DNA from 2 places in the Paenibacillus sp. FSL H8-0282 genome. Region 2 is predicted to be linked to the other one. Evidence: predicted binding sites of a transcription regulator. Region 2 holds the regulator's gene; the other holds the start of a gene.
What was found. Region 2 encodes LexA, which represses DNA repair genes until DNA is damaged. Its sites were predicted from a motif close to CGAACATATGTTCG; they were not measured.
Positions count from the first base shown of each region.

Region 1 (16,131 bases), 1.3 Mb from region 2:
TTGTTTAGGCTCGTATTTACATTCCCCCAAGTTGGCGCTGTCCCCGGTAATGCAGCGTGATAACACATCGTTACGATCCCGCCGGCCCTAGACCAGCGTATCGCACTGCTGACGACCCAATTCCGTTGATTGTCAATTAGAGCCTGTGACTGATTATTGATTGCGCCCAGCTCGTAGCCATGCAGCGCAGCATATTGCCCGCTGCTATTTTTAAGCTTCTCCATGAGCTCGTCTGCACTTTCCAAATAATCATGTTGGCCGCTTATCACACCCTTTCCCTGCAAGTAATAGAGGGTATTCAGCAATAGCTGAGCCGAGGACGACAGCCCCGAATCCGCCGGAGCCATTTGTAATCTGCGAAAAGCCATCTGCCACTGCACATCGCCCACGAACCTTGATGCTGAATCAACCATCTGACGAATAATCCGCTGCTCCATCTATTCTCACCATCCTTTTAAATCTTTTTAAGTTATAGTATGGGGACAATAATGACATGAACTCAGCGAATGGACATGAAGTTGTAAAATAAGTTGGGACGATATAAGGAACTGCTGAATAAATTCACGGCTCAACAAAAAAAGGAGCTCCGCGGCTCCTCATTATTTCTTATCTTGTGTACCTTAAAGGCAATAGTTCAGTGATTTCATATTTAGCTAATCGGTCATCCTCCGATACAATTATCTTGCAGTCTATTCCGTAATCCGCAATTAACTCTCGGCACATGCCGCAGGGAGAGACTACTTTAATCTCTTTTTCCTCGCTGTCTGGGTCAGAATGCCTTACCGCAACAATCGTATCAAATTCCTTATAACCTTCAGATATCGCTTTGCCAATCACCATCGCTTCTGCACAGACTGTAATCCTCCCCATGCTGGCTTCCACATGTACCGCTGTAAAAATCTCTCCTGTTTTAGTACGAAGCGCTGCACCCACATGGTGCCGTCCCCATTCATAACGCCTGGTAATTATATCTTCGGCAGCCGCAATAAGCGTCTGATCCTCAATGGTAATTATGTACTCCATATCCAGTTCCGTCCTCCTTTATTTTACCTAATTATATTAAATCGCACTGAATTATGATATAAGATATACTATTTTAAGTGCCAAAAAAGGAGGAGCAGAATTGAAAGTAAAAAAATGGATCTCCAGTCTCATCATTGTTGTATTACTTGCTTTGGCTAGTTACTGGTTTGAACAAAACGGAGAGCCTACAGACCCCTCGTCTCCATCCGATTCGAGTGTTGTTCAGCTAACCTTCCCATCAGACCGCTATCCTGAGACCGCCAAACATATTCAGGATGCCATTGCGAAAGGTGAATCCGCCACATGTACGATTAACCGAGAGCAGGCTGAAGAGAACCGTAAAGAGTCCTTAAAAGGGATTCCCACTAAAAAGGGGTATGACCGGGATGAATGGCCAATGGCTATGTGTAAGGAAGGCGGCATTGGTGCCGACATTGAATACATAACGCCAAGCGATAACCGCGGGGCAGGAAGCTGGGTTGGCAATCAGCTGGAGGATTATGCAGACGGAACGCGGGTAGAATTTATGTTTAAATAACGGTCTGTCTGACCAGCCCCAGGCAACAGAATAGCCCCACCTGGCATTCGCCAGATGGGGCTACACTGCACATCAGCTAACTTAGAATAAGCAAGCTTTAGTGATGATAACCAGCAAGATGAAAAGTACCAGAATTGCTCCTGTTGAAGTCCAAGGACTACACACCGGACCTACTGATGCTGGACTTACTACCGGACCTACGTTACAACCACAACCATGTTCCATTCCCATTTTCAATTCCTCCTAATGATTAATGACTACAGCACAAGATATGTAAAAAGGAGATAAGCCGTTTGGGCGAATTGGCAAACAAATGCCAATCACCTAATGAATTGAAGGTGGACAGTCGATAAACAGGATATACACAAAGGAGGTGCAATATGGATATAGCTGCATTATCAATGGCAATGAGCCAAGCATCCTTAGCTCAAAATGTTGGGATACAGGTCATGAATATTGCCAAGAATCAGGCTGAAACCCAGAGCCAAACCATGGTGGAAATGCTGGGCAAAAGCGTTGCTCCTAATTTGGGAAAAACACTTGATATTAGTGTGTAATTGCTTTATGCTAAGGATACATGAGAACGAATGTTCCTGTGTATCCTTAGCATTTTTTTACTCTACATAGCCCTTCGGGCTTTTCTTTTGCGTATTTATGCGAACATACGATCCCATTAGTGATTTATTAGTGATTTTAAACGAGGTGAATAAGTTGGAGAACATGAAATCATATTATCAAATGACTGTGCTTGAGAAATGGACGGAGGATTTATACAAGCGATTAAATCTTCATCAGCCCTCACAAATTTCAATATCGTATATTGCAGAGCGGCTTAATATCTGGGTTCATTATTTGGATGTGAGAAGCAAGAGCATTGAAGCGTCTGCAGGGATGTACAGCCTGTTTATCGACAACCGCCTTCCAGCCAATCTTCAACGGCTAGAGTTTCTTCATGAACTGTGTCACCTCCTTCGCCATGGCAGTGATAATCAGACCTTGATGCCAGAGCATTTCACGCGGGCACAGGAGGATGAATCCGAGCGTTTTATCTTGTATGCGGCGATGCCTTACTCCATGATCTCCCGCATGACATTGCCTGAGCAACGGGAGGATGCCATCTCCTATCTCGCAGCAGAATTTCAAGTTCCTGCCGAGCTGGCCTTACAGCGGATTGATCAGATCCAAAGACGTGTGTTCCAAGGGCAATTATTGGCCGTGATGGGAAGAAACGAAGAACGACTGACACATATTCGCAACGGATCACGGAGATAATAAGCTTAGTTGCAATAGTGCTCTGCATATTCATTTATGGTGGAATTTCTCGTGAGGGGGAACGACATGGAAGCCATTAAAGTAATTGAATTATTACTGACTCATCCGGATTATAATGTAGATGCAGTACACCCCGAAATCCCGGATTTCGTGGGCATTGAGACGATTGAGGTGGATCACGAAACGGGGACCTTCTCCATTTTATTGCAAGAACCCAAAGAGGACTAAAAGAGAATCATTATTCTTCATAAGTTAAAAGGCAGCAAATATAGTATGTCCCGGCAATTCTTCGTTCGCTTACGCCTGGATTACTATCGTTATTTGCTGCCTTTTTGTATAATCTGTTATGCAAATACAAACTGTATCACACCAATAAGAATTAGAATAACAAATACACCGACAAAACCCCATATTTTAAAACTATAAGATTTTCACCCCCGGCAGCCTCGGACTTGCCTGGTCCTCCAGCATCTTAATTTGCTGCTCCAGCTCCAGTATTTTCTCTTCCTCCTGCGTCATATATCTATGAATGACATACCAGTCTCAGTATATTATCTTATACTATATACAAATTATTTATATGGAGGGAATTAATGAAGAAAAAAACAAAACTAATCTTCATCGTTCTAATCCTTTTAATCTATGGAATAACATCCTTAGCCTTCCACTACTTCCAAAATCATATGAACAGAGAAGTCATTCATTATCTAGTAGAGACGAGAAATTATAAGAAAGAAGATTTTGATAAAGTATACACCCAGATTGCCAAAGCTCCCCTCGTAAGTACCACGGTGATTTTTGCAGACGAACCCTACGCAAGATACTTTTATCGAAAAGAAAATGGAAGGATCTTTCAATACAGCAGGGCTCCTGTTAAAGGTAATGATCCTAGCTATACATATAAACATATCGAGGAGAATCTCCCGTGAAGGAGTTGCCCTATAAAAAAGACGCGTTTGTCCAGCAGTCAGCACTTGGCTGCTTGGGCAACCGTGTTTTTTTGATCTTCCCTGCTCTAAATAGGTAAACATCGTTTGCGTAGACAGGTGATGGTAGAGGGTTCAGGACATGTGCCGATGCACTTGATTAAAGAGAGTATGGATAAGCAACTTGAAACTTGTAACGAAGCCCCTTTTTATACATTAGATCCACTGACTACAGATAACATTGGCGTGGTTCTTAGCAGCTATCGGACACAGTTGATCTTATGCGCGGTATAACCCTCCATTTCAAAGTGTAGCGGACCCCATAGCCTTTATTGGCATGAAAAACACCATATAAGACCTCCTTTTTAAGGAATAGCGTCACTGGAGTCCGCGAACCTGCTCAAAAGCCTATAAATATGCAAATAACGACTTCTGAGTCCGTAAGCCTCTGGAGATAATTTATGAATAGGTATTCTTTACGCTCAAACACAAAGGAATTTTCTCAGGAACAAAATGTGACCTAATGCCGTCCTAAATGGTGTTATAGGTAAAGGGGGGGGGCACAGTATCATGCAGCGATCCATGACCCGGCCGGGAAATCATGTGATGAAGAGTTACGAAATCTACGCAGATATGCTGTTCCGGATCGCTTTGGTCCATCTAGGCAGCCGGCAAGATGCCGAAGAAGCCACTCAGGATACCTTCATCAAGCTAATAGAAAAAGCGCCGGAGTTCAAAGATGCCGAACATCAGAAGGCATGGCTGATCCGGGTAATCACCAACCATTGTAAAACACTACTGGGCAGAGGCTGGCGCAAGCGCGAGGTTAAGCTGGAGAGCGCTGAGCCAATTGCGGCAGACAGCCCCGAGGATTGGGCTCTGCTGCAGTTAGTTATGGCGATGCCCATGAAGTATAAAACCGTAATCCATCTTTATTATTACGAGGACTATCCCATCCAGGAGATCAGCAAGATTCTGCAGATTAGTCAGTCTGCCGTGAAGATGAGACTTCAGCGGGGACGGCAACTGTTAAAACTGGAGCTGGAAGGAGCGGAACCACAGTGAAGGAAGATCAGTTTCGAACAACATATAAGAAAGCGGTGGATTCGATGAAACCAGGTGAAGAGATGAAAAAAGAATTGTTCAATAAAATAGAGCAGCGGCAGGAGCGGAAGCGTCCGCGCAAAACCGTTTATATCGCAGCAAGTGTCGTGCTCGCCGCAGGAATCGGTCTGGCTGGGCCTAGTATATGGCAGCAGTTGAACAGTCAGAGCTCCCCAGGGCAGGTTGCCCAGGTAACTCCGGGAGCAAGCAATGCTGGCAATTCAGGCACAGCTACATCCGGCAGCATTGTCATTCCCAAGCTGAAACTGCCAGATAAGGAGTCTGGCGTGAAGGCAGATATGATCGCCTTGGTCGTGTATAAAAATAATATTTATACACAGTCAGCGACTCGCATTGACGCTGCCGATGCTGCTGCTCTGCGCGGTGATAAGTTGGGACGCACTACAGGCGGCATCAACGAATGGAGCGGTAGCGACGAATATATTGAGTTAGCCTCGAACATCGGCGAAACGGATCTCTATTCCGTGAAGGGCTATGACTCCAGCTTTCTGATTATGTCCTATTCGGAAATCAACGGCGAGGTATTCGCCGAACTGTATGAGCACACCAACGGCATCACCATAAACAGCGGCGCCGACCTGTTCGGCAAGCTGAATCTTGAAGGCCGAGTTACTTCTGCACAATGGGAAAGCTTCAACAGCTGGAACAACGGCCTCCAGCAGCAGGCGCCACTTGCCAATGGCGAGGCGCTTGATGGCTTCCTGACAGCCCTCCAAGCTGCTAAACCGCTGGCAGCAGAGCCGCTGATCGAGCAAGGCATCTACGACAGCGAAGACCGTAAGATCATCTATTTGCAGCTGGAAGACAACGCCCGAGTAGAGCTGACGCTGTTCGGTCAAGGACTTGTACGCTACGGTCAAGCACCGGCATTCTTCGAGGTCGAATCCGGGGCATTCCAGCAGCTGTGGGACAGTATGAAACTTTAAGGATGTTGGTGGAAACCCAGGGACGGCGGTTGGGACGGCGGTCAGGACTGCGATCGGGACTGCGACTGGGACTGCGATCGGGACTGCGATCGGGACTGCGACTAGGACTGCGATCGGAAGTAATTGAGTACCTCGTTTCGGTCGCCCTGCTCTCCATTGGACAATTTAGCTGGCTGCTAACAAAAACGGCACTGCTTCAAAACCATTTCATGGTTTGGAGCAGTGCCGTTTTGTGCTTTACTGTATGGTTTATGAACTCGCATACTAGATATGCTGGTTGTAGAGGTGAGACTACTGTTATTACTTTAAAGGACGATTCTCGCTGTAAATTCTGCAACTAAATCTGTGAGGAGCACGGCACTAACGAGCTAACGAACTAACCTTCTCCACCTCGAGCTATCGGACCCAGATGTCGCTATTTGCTGATTTTCAGCCTTAAGAGCATGGTTTCGGACTCCATGGACGCTAATGCCCAGAAAGAGGCTCAAATGCGGTACTTTTTATGCCATTAGCGACTATGGAGTCCGTTAGAATTGCAAATGTGGAAAAAAACCGCTTTAAGGGTCAGCTGTGTCCGATAGGAGCAGCCTCGTTCACGTAATTGTTATCGAATCAAATTTCAAAGGAACACAGGGGTCCCTCTCGGTACTTCCGATTGCTACAAAAAAGGAACGCCCACCATGGACGCTCCTTTTTTTCTTATTCGTCTACAAAATTCTAGCTAGTTACGCATTTACACTTTCCGATTTTCGATCCTGTCTTGCGTGTAATGTTTTCATTGCAAATCTTGCTATCGGCTGCGCAACCAACAGTTCAATCCAAAATGCTATTCCAAAGTTTCTCGGCCAGATGTGAAGAAAGTTTTTAAGTGGATCCAGGCTTATTTGTTTTGTCCCAACCCATGTGCCGATAATTGATAGTAAAATAGATAACACTGTGACATTTAATAAAGTATTCAACAGAATCCTTGCATTAAATCCATCGGTTTGTCCCATGAATTTCGGCATCACTTTCCCGACAATCGGACCTGCAACTAATCTAACGGATAAAACTACGATCATCCACATAAACGGAATAACCTTTAGTGTATCTATATACACTTCCTTACTGAAGCCGCGTTCCAACCCCACAATAATAGGGGCAATAGTGTTAACTGAAATGATTGAAATAATGAGTAAAAATAATATACCTTCTTTTCCGTTTCTGGGCAGTCTTGTGTCTCCATGCATGTTTGTCATCTCCGTGAATAATATTTCAGATGGCAGACGTATCATGAGACATATATTTTTGGCCCAATAAAAAAGACCAATATCTCTACACACTGATATTATAATTATAACATTTATTTAAAATGAATGTCAGACCTTCTATTCAAAATTCTTAAAATTCTCCTGCGGATAGCGAATAGTTACTCCACGTTCAGCGGCTTTTTCATTCCAAACGTAAGACACCAAATCCCGAAATCCCATCCAAGAGTTACGCCCCGGTAAATCGCCATTGCTTCGGTCGTGCGACTCTAACCTGTTTTCTACACCCTCATAGTAGCACGTAAAAATCGTCTATTGCTGTTCAACTTATAATCAAGTTACCTTCAGATCATGCTGAAATTTTATATGTATTTCCCCACCTAATAAGACCCCTCAGTATCATTTCCGCGATTTTTCTGATTCCCTTGTCCAAACACAATGAATCTCAATTCATATATATATAGCAAACTAATAAAGAGGTGAAGCTCATGGCAACAACAACAGGCATTATTACGAACACAGGGACTACCCCAGCATCCAACGTGGTCATTAATATCGATAATGACAACCTTAGTTTTTCATCTAACGTAGTCTATCACGTTTACGTATGGAATACCTTGGTTAGTAAAGGTTTAGTCTACTCCAACTCATTAAATGTTAATGCTAACACCAGCCAGTTTCTCAGTTTTAATATCGCAGGCAATTCAGCTTATGAAGTCCAATTTCTCGTAACTGGAAACGCACCGGCAGACACGATTATCACGGTGTTCGGAACGGATTCGTCAGGAAACGTCATCCCCCATCAAAGAGTGCTGCAATCCGAACTTACTTTCATAGCTCAGCTGAACCCGTAAGTACCAAAAAACTCTATGACGAAAGGAGCTTTGCATGGTTAATATTCAACTTTCACCGAGCGCAAGCGTTCAGTTTGAGCCCACCATCGCGGTAAATTGGCTTAATCCTTCAGTTATGGTTGCCGTAGCTGTAGATCTTCGATTAGGCCCTCCTAATATAGGTTTATACAAATCTATTGACGCAGGTGCCACTTGGACAACAACGTTATTGCCGTTACCGACAGGATTTGCAGGCATCGAAGCACCACATATTGATTATATTTTCCCGACCACTTTCGTAGTATTAGCCCACGCCTTCGATTCAGACGGTCTCAGCGGGTCGATCGTCTCCTATACATCTGCCGACAATGCCTCTTCATTCGGACCGCCAGTCATCGTGAATCAAGGGTTTGGGCAGTTTGTAAATGATGATCAGGTGGTCGTTGTCACCGACAAAGCTGGATCAAGTCCTTTTTTTGGAAATGTATATACTGGTTATACGCATGATTACAACACACAATTCATACCGGGAAATACGATATTCTTCAATCGTTCCCTAGATAACGGTAGTACCTATTCCAGTCCCTCCCTGCTGTCTTCGGTCGAAGAATTCGAAGAATTCCCCGGTATAGCAATTACATTAAATGGGATTGTTATCGTGGGATGGATCAATCAGCCTCCCGGTAATACTGATCTTAAAATTCGCACATCCTCAGACGGTGGGGTCACTTTTACTCCTGAAACCATGGTCGCCAGCGTTGTAGTCCCACCAGATCCATTGCCGGGATATACATTTAGATGTCTGACATACCCTTCCCTCGCAGCAGATATTTCTAATGCACCGACGACGCGAGGGAATGTCTATGCTGTATGGCAAGATTTTCGAGAAGGTTATTCTGATATTTTTCTTGCTATCTCCACTAATTTTGGTGTGGATTGGGGGGCACCAATATCCATTACAGGTAGTCCTGTGGGCTCCCAAAACTTTTTCCCAGCCATCACCGTATCCCCTGCGGATGGTGCAATATTCGTTACCTATTACACTAATCGAGTCAACCCCCTCAACCTTGATGTTTATCTAGCAACATCTAGAGATGGCGGTATGACGTATACAAACACCCGGATAACAACAACTTCCTTTGACGTCACCGGCATCCCCCTAATTGGGGACTACATCGGTAATGCCATCGTCCCTCAAACAGGCCGTCTAGTGAGCGTATGGACAGACACGCGGACCGGTACAGAGAACATCTGGTTTGGTGATAATCAATAAGCTATTAATCAACTTCTGATGATAAATTAAAAGGCTGTTAAGTTAGTATATCTACTTGCAATAAAGGATGCCGAGCGAATATGCGGCATCCTCTATTGCTTCTTATCAAAATTCAGCATTAACCTTTTCAAAGAAATCATCAATTTCAGCGTATTGGACATGCTTTTAATTCAATCAAAATCTACGGCGTATGGTGCTTGCTACTTAATAGTCTATATGTCATGACTGTCCCCTTTCCTCTACAAGAGTAGGGCAGTTCCACAGAATACATACTTTTTACCGTTTTCCAGATGATCTATGATAAAACCAGTGGATCTAACAACGCCGTGACCAAAATGTGATCATTTTCTATTTTGTCGCTTTTCCAACTCTTCCACTTCTACTTACAAGGAGCCTATAGACAGCAAAAAACCCTTACAAGGTAAGGGTTTTTGATAAGTGGGCCCTGAGGGACTCGAACCCCCGACCAATCGGTTATGAGCCGACCGCTCTAACCAACTGAGCTAAGGGCCCGGATCTAAAAATATCCGAATGTACAATTGCTGTTGTAATAAAATTGGTTGCGGGGGCAGGATTTGAACCTGCGACCTTCGGGTTATGAGCCCGACGAGCTACCGGGCTGCTCCACCCCGCGTCAGAAATAATATTCAAACAGCGACAATAAATAATATACAGTACAAAATGGGTCTACGTCAAGGATGAATTTGTAAAAGTTCTCAAGGCAAAAATCTAACCCCATATCTTCCTTTGCGGGATCGATAAATCTCCACAAAACTTGGGTCATGATAGCCATAAATCCAGCCATCTTGCTCCAGTCTTTTTGCCAAACAGCCTGCTTGAAATCTCGTTCTGAACAGTTTCGCGAAGTATATCCAATTCATGATGCCCTCTTCTCCTTTTCGCAAATTAATCTTACGCTGCTCTGAACTTATCATGCCCAAGTTCCACAAAATAAGCCACCGGAAATCCGGTGGCTTCTACATATTCCAAAACTCAATCCCCTATGGAGTCAAAATAATATGTGGGATCTTTTTCGAGCGTACCCAGCATCGTATTCCCTTGCTTCTCCCAAGCTTTAAGTGCACTCTCGACCGTTCTCTTGCCCTGATAAACTTCTGTGAACAGTTGACGCCCAACATCGTTAATACGGCTAATTCCAGGCTTCTGTGTTTGTAGGACGTTCATCAAAGGATCATTGGCTGGTAATGGTTTAAGCGTATAGAAGGACTCCAGATTTACTGAAGGTACTTTCGTGGTAATGTAATCCTTACGGGAAGTTAGTTCCCCGCGGGTATGGGCTTTAATTTTAGCTACTTCATTACTGTTGACGAATTTGATCAAATCCCACGCATCTTCCTTATTAGCAGCCATAGTGTTGATAGCCATCATATTACCTACCCAAGTACCTACAGCCACTCCTGGTTTCTCCTTAAAAGTAGGTACGGTAACGAAACCCCAATCGACAGGATTATAATTTTTAATTTTTGCTGCATTGCGGCTCACACCTGCAAGCTCATTAAGATAATCGTATTCTCCAATTACCATTGCAGCTTTTCCGGTAAGGAAGAGATCCCCTTGGACAGGACTATAGGTACTCCGTTCTGTTTCTATAAAATCCATACCGTTTAACCCAGGTGTAATTTGCTTTTTCACCAATTGGCTGTAGGTCGTCCAAGCTTGACTCCACTGTGTTTGGTTTACCTCCATCTTATGTCCCTTGTTGTCATACATAGCAAGCTCCAGCGGTGAGACATAGGTCTGCATATCCCAGAAAGGATCGCTCATATAACGGTTCATCGAAAAGCCATATATACGCTTATCTTTATTTGTCGATTTCTTGGTCACCTTTTCGGCCAGCGCGAACACTTCATCCCAAGTCATCCCATCTGTCGGATAACCTACACCAGCAGCATCAAAAATACCTTTGTTAAAATATAACGCACTCGACATAAAAGTCGGCGCTAACGCGTAAAGACTTCCTCCACCCAGCTCACGAACTCCACTTAGCATCGTAGGCGCCATATTGCTTAAATCATATTGATCTCGTGCGATAAGCGGCTCCAGCGGTTGCACCAGATTATGTTCCACCAAACTCTTCACCAATGTACTATCACCGACGATTACATCAACTGGCTCTGCACCGCCCATAATATCTCGGATATTCTCCAGATTATCTGGGTTAACCTCTGGATAGGTGCTGTCAAAACGAAGCTCATTCATATTGATGGCTGGAATAATCTCAAGTTTGATTTCAGGATGCTGCAATTCATACATATCTGTAAACTGCTGACGAAAAGAAGAATCGTCCTCTCCAGACCAGAGGCTGCCAATACGTAACACGCGCTGTTCTGTAGATGGCTTAGAAGCCTCCGCCCAAGCTGTATGCCTGCTTTCAGAAATTAAAGGCAATAGGAGTGCTGCACATATTCCAAAGCTTAACCAGCGCCGCCATAGCCTTCTATTATTATTTATATGATTCATTCTTGAACCCTCCCATAAAATACTCAATCCATCCACCTTATGAATAATTACCCATAATTCTAGTAACAGTATATAGCTTTATTCAGGAGGGGAAGTTACAGGCTGTTTAAAGTTATGCTACGATTTCTTCATATTATTTCTATAAAAAACGTTCCGCGAGTTCCCTGAGGATACTGAAATGCCCTTCTGCGACAGGATAATTGCACTTTGTGCAACTATTACAGCTGAGTGTGTTGTGCTTCTCCTTTTAATTGCACTATGTGCAGTTAAAAAACGTTATTAGGTGCTTTCAGCGGATTTCTGGCTGATTTAATTGCACAAAGTGCAACTATATCGCCAGATCCTCTAAGGAAGGTTAGTTTAAGTGCAGAAACTACAACTATTCGGCGTTTGAGACGACAGCGCAATGGAATCACCGGGGCAGAGTATAGTATTCCAGAGTGTCAGAGTATCAGAGTATCAGAGTGTTCAGAGCCAGAGCATAGAGCGTTAGCGCATAACAGCAGAGTTTCAGAATCCCGAGTGTCAGAGCGCAATATACCAGAGCGACAGAACGCAGGTCAGCCAAGTGTCAGAACGTGAATGTAAATGTAGATGTGAAATGTGAATGCAAACACCAAAACCCTACTCTCCACTCTACTTTTCCTTTTACCAGTACAGCATTCGCCTTCCCTACTAACTAACCTACTAACTAACCTACTACATTTCATGTGACCGGCACAAATAGCCCCTTCTGCGGCAGGATAATTGCACTTTGTGCAACTATTACAGCTGAGTGTGTTGTGCTTCTCCTTTAATTGCACTATGTGCAGTTAAAAAACGTTATTAGGAGCTTTCGGCAGATTTCTGGGTGATATAATTGCACAAAGTGCAACTATATCGCCAGATCCTCTAAGGAAGGTTAGTTTAAGTGCACAAACTGCAACTATTCTGCGTTTGAGACGACAGCGCAATGGAATCACCGGGGCAGAGTATAGTATTCCAGAGTGTCAGAGCGTTCAGAGCGCAGAGCGTTCAGAGCGCAGAGCGTTCAGAGCGCAGAGCGTTCAGAGCGCAGAGCGTTAGCGCATAGCAGCAGAGTATCAGAGTGTTCAAAGCGTAGAGCGTTAGCGCATAGCAGCAGAGTTTCAGAATCCAGAGTGTCAGAACGCAATATACCAGAACGACAGAGCGCAGGTCAGCCAAGTGTCACAACGTGAATGTAAATGTAAATGTAAATCCAAACACCAAAACCCTACTCTCCACTCTACGTTTCCTTTTACCAATACAGCATTCGTCTTCCCTACTAACTAACCTACTAACTAACCTGCACCTTTCCTGTGACCGGCACAAATCGCCTCTTCTACGACAGGATAATTGCACTTTGTGCAACTATTACAGCGGAGTGTGTTGTGCTTCTCCTTTTAATTGCACTATGTGCAGTTAAAAAACGTTATTAGGTGCTTTCGGCGGATATCTGGGTGATATAATTGCACAAAATGCAACTATATCGCCAGATCCTCTAAGGAAGGTTAGTTTAAGTGCACAAACTGCAACTATTCGGCGTGTGTGACGACAGCACGATGGAATCACCGGGGCAGAGTATAGTATTCCAGAGCGTCAGAGTTTACACCTGCCGCGGCTGGATCATTGTATCTTTCTGCAATAAATAACAACGTACTTCATGCACCTATACAGCAGAGTGTGCTTTAAGCTTTTCCTTTTTATTACACTCAATGTAGTTAAAAAGAAAAACCTCCCACCAAAAAGTGAGAGGCCCGTCCAAACTATAATCAGATATTTAGTTTAAACGCCAAATGCGGAAGGATCTTTTCTCCAAGATTTCAGCAGTTCCACATCTGTAGCTGCGATCTTGCCTTGTGTAAGAGCCACATCAATCAATGTGCTGTAGTTGGATAAGCTTTGTAATGGCATTTCAGCTGCGGCAAAAGCCTCCACCGCACGGTCCAGCTCGTAGCTGAAGATTGCCAATACAGCCAACGCTTCTGCGCCTGCTTCTTGCACAGCTTGAGCTGCTTTGATGGAGCTTCCGCCAGTGGAGATCAGGTCTTCGATAACGACTACCTTTTGCCCCGGCTTAATCAGTCCTTCGATCTGATTCTGCTTGCCGTGACCTTTAGCTTTATCGCGGATATAAGCCATTGGCAGATTAAGTTTATCAGCTACCCAAGCTGCGTGAGGAATGCCTGCGGTTGCTGTACCTGCGATCACCTCTGCGTCTGGATACTGGTTTTTAATAAGCTCAGCGAAGGCATCAGCAATATAGTTACGTACCTCTGGGTAAGCCATAGTCAGACGGTTATCGCAATAGATCGGGGATTTAATACCAGAGGTCCAGGTAAAAGGCTCCTGCGGACGCAGTGCCACTGCTCCTATCGTAAGCAGATAACTTGCTACTTGTTCACTTCTATTTAATGTACTCATGCTAGGGTCATCTCCTCAATAATATTTAGTGCTGCTTGACGTGGATCAGCCGCAGTTGTAACAGGACGGCCCACCACCAGAAAGTGGCTGCCTTGCTGAATCGCTTTGCCCGGCGTCATCACCCGGGACTGGTCACCTAGGGATGCACCTGCTGGCCGGATACCAGGTGTAACTGTACAAAATGCGGGCCCACAAGCCTCTGCGATCGCTGAAGACTCTTGCGGTGAAGCCACTACCCCATCCAGACCTGCAGCGGCTGCCAGCTTAGCGTATCTGACCACAGTATCTTCTACTTCTCCTGCGATTCCAATTTCGTTATTCATCACTTCTTGGCTCGTGCTGGTCAGCTGTGTAACTGCGATAATCAAAGGCATTTTAAGCGAAGCATTCGCATTAACTACTGAAGCAGCGCCTTCCCGGGCTGCAGCCATCATCGCTGAGCCTCCTGCGGCATGTACGTTAAACATATCCACACCGAGGTTCGTAAGGCTTTCTGCCCCGCCTTTTACCGTGTTAGGAATATCATGCATTTTGACATCTGCAAATACAGAATACCCCCGAGATTTCAGTTCATTAATGAATTCCGGTCCCGCTGCATAAAAGAGCTGCATTCCCACTTTCATATAACAAGGAATCCCTTCCAGCTTGTCAATCAAGGTTCTTGCCCCTGCAACATCAGGGTAATCCAAGGCGATCATCAAGCGATTCGCCATTTCATTCCACTTCGCATCTCCCTGTCCCATAACCGTTCTCCCATCCAGTGCAGACTTAAATCCACACTCTTCATTTATTAGCCCCTAGGCATAGCGGAACGGTCTGCGTAAACGCAAACCGCCCTATACATCTTTATGAGATTAGTTTAATTGACCGACAAAAGCAGGCATGGACTGTGACGAGAAATTGATCGTCTGCAGCATTCTGAGCAGTGCCGTTACTGTATCGAGTGATGTCATACATACGACACCATTCTCAACCGCTTCACGACGGATACGGAATCCATCACGCTCTGGTGTTTTCCCTTTAGTCAGTGTATTAAAGACGAAGTTGGCTTGCCCACCACGAATCAAGTCGAGAATGTTCGGCGCACCTTCATCCAGCTTGTTTACGTTCATTACGTTGAGACCTGCTTCTTCAAGCGCTTGAGCGGTGCCTCCGGTAGCAATGATCTTGTAACCCAGCGAGTGGAAGCCTTTCATAAGCTCTACAGCTTCTGCTTTATCTTTATCTGCCACTGTAACGATGATAGCGCCGGTTGCTGGAATTTTCATTCCTGCTCCGATTAGACCTTTATACAAAGCTTTTGCATACAATTTATCGCGGCCCATAACCTCACCCGTCGATTTCATTTCAGGTCCGAGCGTTGGTTCTACTCTACGCAGCTTGGCAAAAGAGAACACCGGCACTTTAACCGATACATAATCACTTTCCGGCCATAGACCTTCTGTATAACCGTCATCTTTCAGCTTGCCGCCGAGAATGATTTTGGTTGCCAGATGCGCCATTGGAATTCCAGTTACTTTACTCAAGAATGGAACCGTACGCGATGAACGTGGATTTACTTCAATTACGTACACTTCATTCTGATAGATAACGAACTGGATGTTGACCAGACCAATCGTTTTCAGTTCCTTAGCAATCTTGATTGTGATCTCAGCAATTTTTGCTTTCAGACCTTCATCCAGATATTGCGGAGGATATACAGCGATGGAGTCACCGGAGTGAACGCCTGCACGCTCAACATGCTCCATGATCCCTGGAATAACTACCGTCTCACCGTCACAAATTGCGTCTACCTCAACCTCTTTACCTAACATGTAACGGTCAATCAATACCGGATGCTCCGGATTTACCTTAACCGCTTCTACCATGTAGCTAAGCAATTCCGCATCATTATATACAATTTCCATTGCGCGTCCACCCAGTACATAGGAAGGACGTACCAGCACCGGATATCCAAGCGATTGTGCAGTTTCTACTGCTTGATCTACGTTGATAACCGTCTTCCCTTTTGGTTGGGCAATATCCAGACGAGCCAACAAAGCTTCGAATTTCTTCCGGTCTTC
Region 1 covers NZ_CP150146.1:5,135,184-5,151,314, forward strand. The annotation lists gene NST94_RS22285 (glycosyl hydrolase) at 1-437, opposite strand, end outside; gene NST94_RS22290 (cytidine deaminase) at 607-1,023, opposite strand; gene NST94_RS22295 (NucA/NucB deoxyribonuclease domain-containing protein) at 1,124-1,561, shown strand; gene NST94_RS22300 (hypothetical protein) at 1,643-1,792, opposite strand; gene NST94_RS22305 (YjfB family protein) at 1,942-2,118, shown strand; gene NST94_RS22310 (ImmA/IrrE family metallo-endopeptidase) at 2,282-2,833, shown strand; gene NST94_RS22315 (hypothetical protein) at 2,900-3,061, shown strand; gene NST94_RS22320 (DUF3139 domain-containing protein) at 3,427-3,762, shown strand; partial or broken gene NST94_RS22325 (phosphomethylpyrimidine synthase ThiC) at 3,859-3,996, shown strand; gene NST94_RS22330 (sigma-70 family RNA polymerase sigma factor) at 4,330-4,824, shown strand; gene NST94_RS22335 (hypothetical protein) at 4,821-5,810, shown strand; gene NST94_RS22340 (hypothetical protein) at 6,536-7,039, opposite strand; gene NST94_RS22345 (hypothetical protein) at 7,546-7,911, shown strand; gene NST94_RS22350 (sialidase family protein) at 8,027-9,163, shown strand; tRNA gene NST94_RS22355 (tRNA-Ile) at 9,603-9,676, opposite strand; tRNA gene NST94_RS22360 (tRNA-Met) at 9,721-9,797, opposite strand; gene NST94_RS22365 (hypothetical protein) at 9,880-10,044, opposite strand; gene NST94_RS22370 (extracellular solute-binding protein) at 10,157-11,644, opposite strand; gene pyrE (orotate phosphoribosyltransferase) at 13,430-14,068, opposite strand; gene pyrF (orotidine-5'-phosphate decarboxylase) at 14,065-14,811, opposite strand; gene carB (carbamoyl-phosphate synthase large subunit) at 14,923-16,131, opposite strand, start outside.
Region 1: NST94_RS22310 (ImmA/IrrE family metallo-endopeptidase) is a predicted target of LexA. The motif match lies at 2,219-2,232, and genes of this name have one in related genera.

Region 2 (16,131 bases):
CTTTCGCGGGGTAGCGTCATCCCTATTCGCAGCCATATTGATTGCATAAGGGGTGTGGGCGATAGAGGTGATCCCTTTTTCTTGGCAAAAGAGTGCACAATCCCTTGTATCTCGAATATCAACCGTCTTTAACTTCAGACTGCGCGGATTTTTCGGAAAATATTGAAAACTTGTTGCACCGCTCTCCCAAGCAAATCGGGCAGCTCTCCCATATCCACCACGAATGCTGACATGAGCCCCTATTTTGGGTTTAGGCTTCATGCTGACAGTCTGGGCAATAAAATACTTTGCGTCCAGACAGCTCTGTTTTGATAATCGTTCCCCCATCGCGTAGGCAAGGCTCACCCTCACGGTCATAGACTTTACATTGGTCATTATAAGAACCCGTAACCGTATCACCGGTCATAAAAGGCATTTCCATGTATCCGCCAATCTCTGTCGCATCAGTTAATACTTTTTGAATGCTTTGATACAGGCGGGAAATGGCTTCAGGTGATAAATTTTGTACTAAAACTGAAGGCAGAAGCCCTGCGTCAAAAGCAATCTCATCCGCATAACAATTTCCAATACCCGCCATTACATGCTGATTCACTAACAGACTTTTTAACGCACCACGCCGCCCTTTTAATATTCCTGCAAAACGTTCCGGCGTCATCCGTCGATCCAGCAGCTCAGGTCCAAGCTTACCCATCGTTGCTTCGCTTTCCTTCACGGATACTAAATGTAAGAACCCTAACCGCAGGCCCATAAAATAAAGGATCTGATCACCAAATGCGATTTCTACTTGCGTATTACGATCCGGCCGCTCTTCTTCTGAACCATAAAAAAGCAATCCACCCAGCATTAAATGTAATAGTAATCTTCGTCCATCATGGAGATGAAACAAAATGTACTTGGCGCGCCGCTCTACAAAAACAACACGCGCACCGATCAAGGCATTAATGAAAGCTTCTGTTTCCATGTTAATTGTTTTTTCTCTGTTCACAATTACATTAGTTATCGGAACATTTATAATACGCTGGCTAAGCAGCTGTCTATAATTCTCCATTTCCGGCAATTCTGGCATACTCATCGTCCCCTCTAAGTTGGTGAAGTAATAAGACCCTAGCTATTATACACCGAGAAACATTTTAAGTTCAGCTAAATCGGCACATATTTCATCGGGAGTGATCCCTGTGATGCTTTTATAGTGCTCCAGGTTCTCTGTAGTGGTTAAACCGGTAAGAACAAGGATTGTACGACAGCCCGCATTAACACCGGCAGCGATATCCGTACGCATATTATCCCCAACAACAGCAGCATGTTCAGGTTGAATGTTCAGAAGATCTGTCGCATATTTGATCAGGTGGGATTCAGGTTTACCGATCACTACTGGCTTCACTCCACTTGCAGCCTCAATTGCTGCACCAATCGTACCCGCACCCGGCATAACCCCATCATCTGATGGTAACATTAAATCTGGATTGGTGAGCACAAACTTTGCCCCGCTCAAAATCCAACGCGAAGCTTGAGCTAACGAAGCATAATTAAAAGAACGATCGATACCTTGCACCACATAATCAGGGGATTCTGTGACGATTTGGAGCCCTGCCTCAATGCAAGCCATACGCAGTCCCTCTTCTCCAAGTATCGCCACTGTAGCCCCAGGTGATTCCTCAGCTATGTAACGTGCGGCTGCCATAGAAGAGGTACATACCTCCTCAGCTTTCGCCTCAATTCCCATTCCACTTAAGTGGGCAGCAACGTTAGCTGCCGTACGCGATGAGTTATTAGTAACAAATAAAAAAGGGATATCCGCTTCACGAAGAGCTTTTATCAGCAGATCAGCACCGGGAATCATTTTATGCCCATGGTACAATGTACCATCTAGATCAATCAATAATCCTTCAATTTGTTCCATCACTAACCCCTCAGTTTCCACAATGAATTTAATTAATATAATAAATAAATAATAGTATTATCAAACTCGTAGCCTTTGCCCTGCTTGGATTTACAGAAAAACTCAATCCCTTTAGGTGGAAGATATCACCTACTGATTTTCGGCAATATGTCCAGCCATTCGTTCGTCTTTTACTCCGTGATTACTTTAAATCTAACACACTTCGTCGAATGAAATCGAACAACCGTCCCATCCAGCATTTTTTAGCATAGCACTGTCATTTCCTGCGCTTTCCCGGAAAATAATCATTCCCCCTATTGCCCATTTAGTCTGCGAGGTACCGGATATGCATTAAATTCCTCAGCTAATAATGTCTCTGGGAATAGGAGTTCAGCTTCCTCAAGCAAAGGAATTAACTCTTCATGCGAGCTGTAACGAGAACTGAAATGAGTCAGCAACAGCTGTCCTGCTTTGGCTTCTTTTGCTAACTCTGCAGCCTGACGGGCTGTACTATGATGATATTGATACGCCATGTCAGCCAGATCATGGGCGAAGGTTGCTTCATGAACGATAAGGTCTGCATTAAGAGAGAGTTCTAAGGCTCCCGAACAAGGTCTTGTATCTCCAAGGATAGTAACAATACGTCCTCGTTTGGGTTCCCTGACAACATCAGCAGCACAGATTCGCACACCTTCATCCGTAACAACATCTTCACCTTTTTTTAATTTCCCATAAATCGGTCCCGGTTTTAAACCATAACTCTTAAGCAATTCCGTATTGAGGCTTCCGGGACTATCCTTTTCCGTTACCCGGTAGCCATAGCTGTCAATCCGGTGCTCAAGTAATGCAGCCTCAACTTTAAAGCTATCATCCTCGAATATAATTCCTCCTGTATGCTCTACAATCTCAATCTTATAAGGAATTCGGGATTGGCTCACAGCTAAGGAGATCTCTAGGTATGCTTTTAATCCAGGGGGTCCGTACACCGTTAACGGCGCTGTCCCTCCCTGATAACCACGACTTGATAATAGACCTGGAAGACCAAATAGGTGATCACCATGCAAGTGGGTAATGAATAGTTTTTCCAGCTTTCCTAGCCGAATCGGTGAACGAAGAACCTGATGTTGTGTACCTTCCCCACAATCGAACATCCAAATACTGCGACGTTCTTCCAGCAGTCTTAATGTAACGGACGTTACATTGCGTTGTAGCGTTGGCACACCTGCATTAGTACCTAAAAAATATAAATCCATTCTTTTTCCTCCCTTCTGCTTATTGGCTCAACCATCTCTTTTCAATTCTAAACGACCTTCTTCCAGCAAAAAACCCCCCAGTTACGGGAGGTTCCGCTGAAAGGGATACAATCCCCTACAGACCAGGTATATAAATGAAAGAATTACAGCTTCTCTACATTAAAATACTGCGCTTCTGGATGGGCAAATACCATAGCCGAAACGGAAGCTTCTGGCTCCATCATAAAGCCTTCTGTAAGGTGAACACCGATATCCTCCGGAGATAACAACTTAAACAGTGGACCTTGATCTTCTAAATCCGGGCATGCAGGATAACCAAATGAAACACGGATTCCTTGGTATCTTGCCCCATGTCTTTGCTTCATCGTCATATCCGCCGGATCCGGGAAACCCCAAGTATCGCGCATCATATGATGGACGCGTTCCGCCAGTCCTTCTGCCACTTCAAGTGCAACCGACTGCAAGGCGTGTGAACGCAGATAATCTCCGCTTTCTTTCAGCTGAGTAGACAATTCACGTACACCGTGACCTGCTGTTACAACTAGGAATCCAACATAGTCCATAATACCACTGTCAACAGGTTTCAAAAAGTCCGCCAAGCACAGATGAGGCTCTACCCCTTGTCTCGGGAAAGTAAAGGTATGCAGGATCTCGGACGTATTCTGTGGATTATACACTATAATATCATTCCCTTGCGATTGTGCAGGGAAGAATTGATACATAGCATGTGGAGTAATGGTACCCTCTAGCATTGCTTGATGGAGAATATCGTCTACGGTACCCTTCAGTTCAACAGTCCGCTGATCTCCAGCAGCTAATTGGGCTTCTACAGAACCCCGTAACCCCAAATGATGACCCAGCAGCATTTGCATATTCACATAGGGGATAATATGCCCCAATGGATAGTTACGCAGTACGTGGCGTTCTAAATCCGGTGGAACAAATACAGGTGCATCTGGAGATATTTTGGAACGCACTGCTCTGGTTAGTTTCGGCAGTTCTTGCTTAGGCGCCACCGCAACCGCTGCTTCTGCCTCCACACGAATTTCCTCGGCAATCTTCTCCCGTTCTTCAGGGTTCATAAGCCGATTGGCAATATCCAGCCCGTCCATAGCGTCCTTAGCATACAATACTAGACCGTCATATTCTGGACGAATACGGGTCTTCGTAAATTTACGGGTCAAAGCTGCGCCGCCAACCATAATCGGAACATCGATACCTGCTGTACGTAAATCCTGAGCGGTGAGGACCATCTGCTGAGCAGATTTCACAAGCAACCCGGACAATCCTATCGCATCAGCTTTTTCTCGACGGAAGGCTTCGATAATGGTCTCTGGTGGTACTTTTATACCCAAATTAATGATCTGATAACCATTATTGGAGAGGATGATCTCCACTAGATTCTTACCAATATCATGTACGTCCCCTTTTACGGTTGCCAGCATAATTTTTCCTTTAACCGCTGTCTCATCCTTCTTCATAAACTGCTCTAGATGATTGACAGAAGCCTTCATCACTTCAGCGCTTTGCAGCACCTCAGCAACGATCAATTCATTATTATTAAATAACCGGCCGACCTCCGACATCCCTGCCATCAGCGGTCCATTGATGATCTCCAGCGGACCAGATTTAGTCAATGCTTCATTAAGGTCAGGAATGAGTCCTTCCTTCGTACCTTCAACCACATAGGAAGCTAAACGTTCTTCAAGTGACAGGTTGGAAATCTTCTCTTTTTTCTCTACTTTTTTACCACGGAAAGCAGCTACAAAAGCAGAAAGCGTCTCATCATTCGTATTATAAATCAGTTCCTCAGCAAGATGACGTTCTTCGGCAGGAATGGAAGCATACCGCTCCACTTTCTCTGTATTTACGATCGCATAATCCAACCCAGCTTTTGTACATTCATAAAGGAATACGGAGTTCAACACTTCACGTCCCGCTTCCGGCAATCCAAAGGAGACGTTGCTGATGCCCAAGATCGTATGAACACCTGGAAGTGCTTCCTTGATCAAACGAATGCCGTCAATCGTTTCTTTTGCTGAACCGATATATTGTTCATCTCCGGTTCCTACAGGGAACACCAATGTGTCAAAAATAAGATCTTCTCCTGCTAAACCGTACTTATTCACTAGCAAGTCATAAGAGCGTTTAGCCACTTCCAGTTTATCTGTGGCCTTAATGGCTTGTCCCGTCTCATCGATGGTACCCACAACAATAGCTGCACCATATTTATGAATGATCGGCGTCACCAGCTCGAATTTCTCTTCACCATCTTCAAGGTTAATGGAGTTAATTATCGCCTTACCTTGACAGTACTGTAAAGCTAAATCGATAACCTTAGGATCGGTAGTATCGATCATCAGGGGTACTTTAACCTTTTTCACAACCAGTTCTAAGAAAAGCTTAATATCTTCAATCTCATCACGGTCAGGGTCTTGTACACACACGTCAATAACCTGTGCCCCACTCTTCACCTGAGCACGGGCAATTTCTGAGGCTTCTTCATATTTACCTTCGACGATAAGACGTTTAAATTTACGAGAGCCAAGTACATTCGTACGTTCACCAACCATGTATGGGCGGTTGTCGTTCTCAATATAGATAGGCTCAATGCCTGAAAGTGCAGGCGGATGATTACCTGCCAGCGGGCGTGGAGGATATTCTGAAAGTGCTTCCTTCATCGCACGGATATGCTCTGGTGTCGTTCCACAGCAACCCCCTGCAATGTTCAGCCAGCCTTTTTCGGCAAAGGCTGCAATCTTGCGAGCTAAAGAATCTGGAGATTCATGATAATGTCCGTTCTCATCCGGCAATCCTGCGTTTGGATAACAGCTCACGGCTGCGGAGGAGATCTCCGAAAGCGAACGAATGTGATCCCGCATAAACTCAGGACCAGTCGCACAGTTGAGGCCCATAGAGATAGGCTTCAGATGTTCTAATGAGATATAAAATGCTTCAATATTCTGACCCGCCAATGTAGTACCCATTGGTTCAATTGTTCCTGAAATCATAACCGGCAATGTGATGCCAGTCTTTTCAAAAGCATTACGAATACCAATACTTCCAGCTTTAACGTTAAGTGTATCTTGAGAGGTCTCCAGCAGCAAAACATCTACTTTACCGTCGATCAATGCCACTGCTTGTTCCTCATAGCTATCAACTAACTCTTGGAAAGTAACGCCTCCAGTTACTGAGAGCGTTTTTGTTGTTGGACCCATAGCCCCCACGACGTATCGCGGACGGTCAGGTGTGTCATATTTGTCTACTGCTCTGCGAGCCAACTCTGCTGCCGCTAGATTGATCTCACGTGCCCGCTGAGGAATATCATATTCAGCTAGCACAACAGAGGTTGCACCAAATGTGTTAGTCTCAATGAGATCAGCCCCTGCTTCGAGGTACTGCTCATGAATCGTCTGAATGACTTCTGGACGTGTTAATACCAGCATTTCATTACAGCCGTCCAGCTCATCGCCTCCAAAATCTTCTCCAGTAAGAGGCACCTGTTGGATCATCGTGCCCATCGCGCCATCAAGGATCAAAATCCTTTGTTGTAAGCTTTCCTCAAGTGTATATTTAGCCAACTAATAGTCCCCCCAGTAAAACATTAGAGTAAGTTTAGCAGAATAAAGGAATTTCGAAAAGCCTTCCTTTCCACTCTGCTTTATCTGTTATTGCTCAGTAAGCGTTGCGAACCTTTGAATCATGGTTTCACAGACAGCTCTTTGCTAGGCATAGAGTGCTGTGTCCGGGCTGTCACATGTGAAGTGACATTATATTGTCCTTCCTTTTCAAGGGTCCCTTCTGCTTGATAGACTCCTTTACCAATTAGCTTTCCCTTAAGCTCTATTTTCTGTCCCTCATCATTTTTATTCACAATTTCGAACAGAACCTCTTTTGCATCATCTACTGCCTCGTTATCTTGGGTCACCACAGCTTCAAAGGTTACCTTTTGATTTACAACAACTTCTTCAGGACTCCATTGTAGTTCGACTTTGATAGGTTCCATAGACATGTTCATATTCATGTTATGTATTTCTGAATGCTTGGTTCCATTTGAAGAACATCCACCTAGTACTAGAAGTGTTGCACCTAATAATACAGCGACTAATTTCTTCGATCTCATCATTCGGAGCCCTCCCAATCATTATCGAATAATAAAAATCTACCAATTCATGTTATACATCTCCATCTATTATACACATTATTATTCGTTTTTCAGTATTTTGCATCAATTCCGCATTAGTCTTGTGACTTAAATCATTTACTTAAAAATCTAATGAAATCCTTATGTTAGTATGTGTGTACAGAAAAGCAGCGAGTTTCTTAGGATCTCAGAAACTCGCTGCTTTTATAAAGTCTTTATATTGGAGCTAATAGCTCTGTATATCTTACAAAGATTGAACTAGTGGAAGAAGTTCCTCAAGGTGATTGATTTCATGATCCGGATGAATATCAAGACTAGGTGCTCTACCTTTTCTATTGATCCAGACCGTGGTCAACCCTGCTGCCAGCCCCCCACGGATATCCGTTGTAAGCTTATCGCCGACCATAACTGCTTGCTCAGGAGTTACATCAAGAAGCTCTATAGCATGCAGGAAAATTTCCTTATCCGGTTTGCCTTTACCAAAGCTTCCGGAAATCACAATATGATCAAAGAAAGGAATTAACTCTGGCACACCATCTAGTTTCTCTTGTTGCAGTGCAGGACAGCCGTTCGTAAGTAGCAAAAGCTTCACTTGACCCCGTAACTGCTCCAGTACATGCATTGTTTCTTCATAGATGTATGGACGTTTTCTGCGCTCTGCTGCGAATTTAGTTGCCAAGGTCTCAGCTAGTGCTTCGTCTTCCACCCCTAACGCTGCAAGTCCGCGACGCCAAGACTCTTTACGATATACCGGTGCAAGCTGCTCCAATTGACGGAATTCTGGCTGTTCACCTGCCGTAAAGTTAGCCCAGAGTGCTTCATATGGATTAATTCCGATCATCTTTGTAAATGGGAACGTCTCATAAGATTCATACAAGCTACTTGCTTCCTTACGAACTGCAACTTCTAGTTCTTGTGGATCAATCGTATCCCCGGCGGCTTCACAAGCAGAACGAAATGCTTCTTCGACGCTCCGATCATCCCACAGCAATGTATCATCAAGGTCAAATAGTACAGCAGAAATTGGCATTACAGGTCTCCCTCTCCCTTTAACTGGTCTAGTTCTATTCGTGAACTACTTCAATGTTGTGAGCTTTAGCAAATGCTTCTAATCGTGTACTCATCGCATTAGTATCATAGCGATTCATAAGTTTTGTGAAAATCCATTTCGTACGTTTCCCTTTGTGCTTAATGACTACAGCTCCACGCGAAAGGGTGATTTTCTCAATATCTGCAGCTGGAAGCCCGCGTTCGCGATTGAATTTAATAGTGGACAGTCTTGCTTTTTCCACCTTCAAGTACGGACGACGGAAGAACAATAGCGCTGCCAGCAAATAGTACAGTACTACTCCTAGCCAATTAGCCAGCATGCCATTGCCTTTGGCCTGATCAATAGAACCAACTACCCAAAACATAGTGCCAAGTATCACTAACACTACCGGAAATGCAATGTTGCGACCTTTAAAGACTTCGGCATTCTGGGTAGGAGATTTAGAGGCATAAATCGTATCCTTGCCTTGTTTCTTTCTTTGCTTGTTGATTTGCTGTGTGTTGCGTTGAACCATTCTTTCCCAAGAACGGGCCATGTGCGTTCCCCCTAGTCATCCTGAAATATCTATGAAAAGGAACAGCGAGCTAATGTTTAAGCCCCTTGTTACCTTGTTCATGCTCATCGTTATCTACTACTTCAATAGTATTTAATTGTGCTCGGAAGTTATTGCGGATATTCCCCAGGTAAATTTCACGAAGCTTGGCGCGTTCCGCCACTTCCTCTTGATTAAGGCCTACGCTCTTCTGTTTGCGTGCCAATTCGTTAATTCGCGCGACCAACTCATCAATATTCAATACTTTCCCTCCCCCTATAAATTAATTCTAACTCTGCCATGAGAAAAAGAGCTTGTCAAGGTCTACTCCCTGCAAGCTCTACTAGTCATTCTATTATGTTCTCAGAAAATTAATAAATAGGTAAAGTAAGTATGTCTCCAGCGTTAATTTGACTACTCTTAATCCCACTTGAACGTTTAATTCCTTCTATATAAACAACTGTCTTCATATCAGCTGGTTTATTCTTAAGAGCAATACTCCATAGTGTATCTCCACGTTCAACCACAATCCGCTTCTCTTCCTTCATTATAGTCGTCGATCCTGCAAACACATTTCCCACTACTGTTAGGCCAGATAATACTAGCACGAAAATCAATATTAACTTAATAAAGAAATCTTGACGGAACAACGAAATCATCCCTCCAAGCAAACGTTCCGTTATCTCTTTCACCTTAGCGGAATTACGGGCAACGTCATTATGTCCTATAGATTCAACCACAGGGGCCTTGTCGTAGATGCTGCGGTATGTACTGTATTTTAGCATAATCATCATCCTCCAAACACTTGTTCTTACTTTCGAATTTATAATAACACGAACATGTGTTTTGTTCAATACTATTTCAGAACAATTGTTCTCTTTTTTTCGAGAGACTCAAGCGGTTCATTTTATTATCATTTGTCTACCATTTTTTAACTCTAGCAGATTAATATTTATAATAGTTAGAACTTATGTTTGTGCGAACGGTAGTTCTATGTTATAATTTTCCCAAACATTACTATATGGGGTTGATTCCAATGTCAAAGATTTCAAGTCGCCAGCTGGCGATCCTGGAATTTATACGAAGCGAAGTCCGCAGCAAGGGTTATCCACCTTCCGTCCGGGAAATTGGAGAAGCTGTTGGCCTTGCTTCCAGCTCCACAGTTCACGGTCATTTGGACCGGCTTGAGAAGAAGGGACTTATTCGTCGAGATCCAACGAAGCCACGTGCAATAGAATTACTAGGCCAAGAGGATTCAGAGAATGTTCACCAATTCGCGCAGACCATCTCACGGATTCCTGTTGTAGGTAAAGTTACCGCCGGGGTACCTATCACTGCTACAGAGAATATCGAAGACTACTTCCCACTTCCTACTCACTATGTAGGTGACAACAAAGTATTTATGCTGTCTGTCATGGGTGATAGTATGGTGGACGCAGGCATTATGAATGGTGACTATGTGATTGTTCGCCAACAACAAACAGCGGACAACGGAGATATCGTTGTAGCCATGACCGAAGAAGATGAAGCAACCGTTAAGACCTTTTACAAGGAACGTGATCATATACGGCTTCAGCCGGAGAATCCAGCTTATGAGCCGCTTCGCCTTAATCGCGTAACTATTCTCGGAAGAGTCATCGGATTGTTTCGAGATATCCACTAAGCATGCACTTCTAACATAAAAGGCTGTTCCGCATATGCGGAACAGCCTTTTTTCTACGTTTTTTTGCTTTTCCAACCACTTACGAACATTTGTTCCCAATGGCTAAAATGGCCATTTTCTATGAATATCCCTTTAGGCGTTCTACTCATATCCTAATTAGAAAGGAGTGTTGCGTATAATGCCCAACTACCGAATTATTGTGGATCTGACCCAACGAATGTTATATCTTCTGGACAATGATATTGTGATTAGAGGTTTCCCTGTCGGCATCGGTAAGATGTTAACCCAATCCCCAGTGGGTGAATTCACTATTATTAACAAACAACCCGACCCAGGGGGTCCCTTCGGTGTTTTTTGGATGGGACTGTCTAAACCACACTACGGAATTCATGGAAACAATGACCCTTCCTCCATTGGGAAAGAGGTGTCCCACGGCTGCATCCGGATGTACAACGAGGATGTGTTAGCACTCGCTGCTATTGTCCCTATAGGCACACGAGTAACGATAAGAAATTAAATTCGAATGGAGGCTCGGCAACCCCCAAATCACATTAAAAAATGGGGGTCATTACATAAGTAAGTATTTTTTCATTAGCATACTAGGAGTTTCGTGATTATATGTCGAATATTGTTAACAGGATTGCAAATTGAAAAGGATGTGTTTAGTTTGAATAATTCAAAAATTAGAACCCTCGTCGATTTTAAAGTCGATGCACTGGGTAAGCTGTCCGGTTTACTTTTAAATGATGAACAAGCTAGTGGAAAAAAAGTGAATTTGCTCACCTCTTTTGGCAGCATTCAGGGAATCGTCTCTCCAACCGTCTCCAACAAAGAGGATGTATTTGATTTAAAATCTTTGATGGATGATGTAATTGTAGACGAATACATATCTTATTTGGGAGCAGAACACCCTGATAAAAATTTCAGTTATAACTTTGTTGTCCTCAATGACGTTACTGTAAGACCTTATGCTAGTTATGGGACTCCGATCGAATACAAACAGCTGATTGTTTATACCGATCATATCACTGCCTTCAATTTTCTATAGGTTTACATAATCACCTTAAAAAGCACTCTTGCAGCAACCCCAAATTTTGCATCATTTGCAGAATCGGAAGGTTTCTCTGGGTGCTTTTTTTGGGTTAATCGTGAAGCCGATCCTATAATTCCACGAATTTCCCTTTTAAAAGATACTAGTGGAGATCATTCAGGCATATCTTTCAATAAGCAACAATTTGAGTCTAATGAGATAACTAGGAGGTGTGATTATATGCTGATTATCCTGATGTACTTATTTGCTATTTTAGGAGTTGTTTTAATTCTAAGTGCCGCCATTATAAAATTGAAAACGCTATCTGCTTCATCTGAAATTTCTAAGCTAGTTAATGCGACCTCATCTTTTAACATCAGCTTCACCAAAACATTCATTCCCCCCAATCAATCTCACTTGATCGCACTTAACGAGCCTAATAAAAAATTGGCAATCGGTACCAAAAATCCGAAGAGTAACAAAAAAGCAGTAGCAAAGCTATACTCTTTTGATAATGTAATGGGATCCGAGATTGTGGTTAACGCACTTACCCTTTCAAAAGTATCCAAAAGACATCAAAACAGCAAAACTACTGCAACAAGTGCAGATATTAACGTCCTTAAGGAAGCTGATGAAGAAGCTAATGTGATTGAAGAGCTTACGCTTAAAATATATATGAACAGCAAAGAAACGCCTGTGTATTGTATCTCCTTCTTGCCGGGTTTATTGCCTATTCGACAATCCGACAACCAGTACAAGGAAGCTTACTCCCAAGTACAACAATTGCATGCACTGTTCAGGTCAATCGTATCTGAATAATTAAGTTGTTTTTTGCGCAATAAGATGTGTGAATTATTTTTCGCAAAAACCTTTGATGTAGACACCATATCGCCATACCCCCATTTGTTTTCGACATAAAAAAATCTAAAATTGCACACTAAACCCATCAAACTGGTGAATGCCCGTACCATGTGCCACTACCTTTTGCTCACGTAACTCACGAACCGCCTTTTTGACCTCTTGTAAAATAGATGGATCTAAACCCAGTGTATTATGAGAACCGAATACTTGGGTAACTCCTGGAATTTCCGTAATCTTTTCTAAGGATGCCACTAAATCAACCGGACTAGTCGAAGGGTAAAAGGCATAGATTGGCGTAACGTCATACAATAAATCACCTGTAAACAGATATCCGTTGGCATGATCAAAAAGGCTGATATGACCTGGCGAATGACCTGGTGTGTGGTATATTTCTATTTTACGCCCGCCTATGTCGAGCACATCCCCTTCTTGTAAAAGAGCTGTTGGTTTCCCTTGAAAAGGTATGTAGGTGTTAGGATCAAAGGTTTCAGGAACAGGAAGTGTGATGTCCCGGCTCATATCTTTTCGAATCTGGGCAAGGGACAAGCCTTTTATTCCGTTAATCAGCCAATCCTCATCCGCTTTATGAACATAGATTGTCTCGAATTGCCCATGACTGCCAATATGATCTGCATGCACATGCGTAGTTATGACAGCGATAGGTAAATCCGTTAACTGGTCCGTTATTCTTTTTATATTATCAATACCTAATCCCGTATCAATTAACGCGGCTTGTTTTTGCCCCAAGAGTAAAAAAGAATGCACCTTTTCCCAATGTCCATATTCACTGATTGCATAGGTGGTCGGATCAATTTCAGTTACTGTAAACCAACGATCTTTAATCAATTACACTCCCCCATTCCATTTTTCCCTTACATGCTCTTCTCCCTTACAATAATCCGCCTGTTCATCTGCTTGATAGATTTCTTGATAGGGCAAAATGTTGATTTTGCCTGAGTCTGGATATTCGCAAATATCTATTCCCTGATTCGTTCGGAGATCCAGATACCTGCATGGTGCATCGGAATGATTATAAAGCTGGTGCGCCCCTTCCGGTCCCATTTCAAAAAATATTACATCCCCTTCAGTAACCTCCGTAAAACCCTCGGGTGTTCTTAACATCGCTTTTCCCGCTAAAATCACAAATATTTCTTCAGCATTTCTATGAAAATGATAAGGAAAAGAATATTTATCAGGATCTAAAGATCTGATATCAAAAACTAAATGCTTGGAGCCCACCATTTCAGCTAACCTTTCACTCGTATGCCAAGCAAACTCTGGGATCGGGGACTGTTTTTGTGTAAAAGAGACCGTATTTTCATTAAAAATCTTCACCATCTGCAACACTCCTCCTTATGTTGTGCGTTCATTTACAACAAATAAAGAATCCCAGCTACAGCTAATGAAATAAGACCACCTAAAGCGGACCAATTCGCTACTTTGTTTTTAGCTTTACGGTCTTGCTTAGATTCCGAATAAAAGTTACCTCTTTGTTGTGTACCTGTCGTGAAGGCTCCAACACATATACCTGAAATTATAAAGAAGCCCAATCCTATGTAAATAAAAATTTGCATGAACTTACTCCTTCCCAGGAAAGAATTAGTTATCTATATATAAGATATTTTAACATTAAATCCCTCTACTACGTGCCATGACTTTCGGACCCAGATGACGCTATTTGCTAATTTTGAGCCTTTGAAGCATGGTTTCGGACTCCAGTGACGTTATTCCTAAGGATGAGGCTCATATTGAGCGTTTTTAATGCCAATAGCGACTATGGAGTCCTTTAGTATCCCAAATGTGAGATAAAGCTCCATATAAGGTCTGTTGGGTCCTATAGCGGGCTCATATGCGAAATTTGCAACCTCAGCAAACGAAAATTGGCGTTCGAATGAAGTAAGGTACCAAAAAGAAGAAGAAGTGTGCCAACAACCATTTTTTTGATTATGGTTATGGCACACCCCTTCTACTCCGCACAACTCCTACGGCTCTGATCACACTTAATTCCTTTCAAGTTCAAGTGTTGCCAGTGAAACCATCACCCAAGGTGCAAACTTATTCGACGAATCCCCCTTAGGATTGTGTATCCGAAAAAGAAAAGCTTCCCCCGCCTGATTCTTCCAGACCATATAATCTTCTATCCCTTTATCACCGGTTGCCTGCAGATATAGTTCAGCAAAACCTAGAGGATGTTCAATTAGTTCCCCGCTATGGTCGTTGGCTTTGCCAATTGCAGAAAGCTCGGTTTGTCCCTGTTGCTTCAGAGCGGTGAGCTCGTAACCGGCAGGCAAGTGTTCAATTTCGGCATAATAGGTTGGATCCTCAGTTAATGATAAACGACCAGACTGTGAGTCTAGTGTGAAATCCTGAAAAACATACAGGGAATATCCATCACCTTGCTCAAGTGTACCTTCTTGCCCTGAGACCCCTCCCTCCTGTTCACCAAATGCTTTGGTCTTTGGTCGATCAGATGCTAGAGGATCAGTGGCCTCCGGACTGGCGGACTCCTGCACCTCCATAGAAGGAGTAGCAGAAGGTTCAGGAGTGCTTGTAGCTTCAACAACTGGCATTGTCGCTGCACTCGAAGCTGTAGGTTTTGCCTCGTCTGTTGTTTTATTGTTACTACATGCACCGAGAATTGAGGAAGACAGAAGAATACTAGTAACTGTAGTTAATAATATTTTTTTCATTACGCACCTCCTTATTACTATATTAGTTATTACCCACATGAGTGACGTGTCCTCTTATTCTTCAAACCTTTTCTCAATTTTATTGCTACGGATTGAAAAATTTCAAACAATCGACTCGTTCTTATTTACAGCTATGGAGTTGTGCTCGAAATTCAAATTGTTCCCGGACGATTCGGGCACCAACTATCTTAATTAATGCCACCAGATTCCATAAAGTGACCCATGAGATCTTAGTTCTTCTCGGTTTCATAAGGTTAATTGGACTGAGCAAGAGCAAGGTAGGCGATAAAACAATTAAAGTGAAAAAAAATTTACAATCACTTTTACTTTAACACTTTTAGAATATACAAAAATAATAAAATAGCGACTCACAGCCAACCGCGGGGGGGGTCTGTAAATCGCCATTCTTAATGATCTGTAACTCAGGTCTTGTGTCAATACTCTTTGATAAATTCTTTTATAGTCACGATGCGGGAATATAACCAATGACTGACCATGACTATGTATAATCGTCTATAGAGTTATTTTTTTGATTTATAACTTCTTACTAATAAACTAATACCTTTAAAAATCAAAACCACTAATATCCCGAAAATTATCAAAGTTAATATTAAGTTTGACCAAACTATATCCAAATTCACTCCTCCGTCTCTGCATTTAATTCATCTATCTCCCATGATATCCCATTATTTATGATAAATGAACAACTTCTTACACGTTAAAATTGTTAATCAACAATATGCCAATTTTGATATTCACCTGTAAAACATCCTCGAATAACCTTAACCTCAGCTATTTGTGGGCATTTCGCGGGCATTTTTCGTAGACATATCATCGATGGTTACAAAACCACTATTTTGCCCAAACAAAAAAAAACTCAACACCAAAGGCGTTAAGGGTTTAAAGGTTCTAGTAAAGCGTCATATATTGGTTACTTTCCCACTCGTGAACCGAGTCCGGTTTACAGTTTGCCTTTTTATAATGGTCTGAATAGTACCTAATTCCGTTAAAATAAAGGGTTCTCTGAG
Region 2 covers NZ_CP150146.1:3,842,865-3,858,995, forward strand. The annotation lists gene NST94_RS16540 (deoxyribonuclease IV) at 1-261, opposite strand, end outside; gene NST94_RS16545 (DNA-formamidopyrimidine glycosylase family protein) at 251-1,066, opposite strand; gene NST94_RS16550 (TIGR01457 family HAD-type hydrolase) at 1,112-1,900, opposite strand; gene rnz (ribonuclease Z) at 2,194-3,132, opposite strand; gene metH (methionine synthase) at 3,276-6,713, opposite strand; gene NST94_RS16565 (FixH family protein) at 6,833-7,258, opposite strand; gene NST94_RS16570 (HAD-IA family hydrolase) at 7,521-8,306, opposite strand; gene NST94_RS16575 (hypothetical protein) at 8,341-8,862, opposite strand; gene NST94_RS16580 (DUF896 domain-containing protein) at 8,912-9,121, opposite strand; gene NST94_RS16585 (LysM peptidoglycan-binding domain-containing protein) at 9,231-9,644, opposite strand; gene lexA (transcriptional repressor LexA) at 9,896-10,522, shown strand; gene NST94_RS16595 (L,D-transpeptidase) at 10,701-11,039, shown strand; gene NST94_RS16600 (hypothetical protein) at 11,190-11,570, shown strand; gene NST94_RS16605 (hypothetical protein) at 11,793-12,371, shown strand; gene NST94_RS16610 (MBL fold metallo-hydrolase) at 12,477-13,259, opposite strand; gene NST94_RS16615 (cupin domain-containing protein) at 13,260-13,751, opposite strand; gene NST94_RS16620 (DUF5316 domain-containing protein) at 13,784-13,987, opposite strand; gene NST94_RS16625 (hypothetical protein) at 14,414-15,103, opposite strand.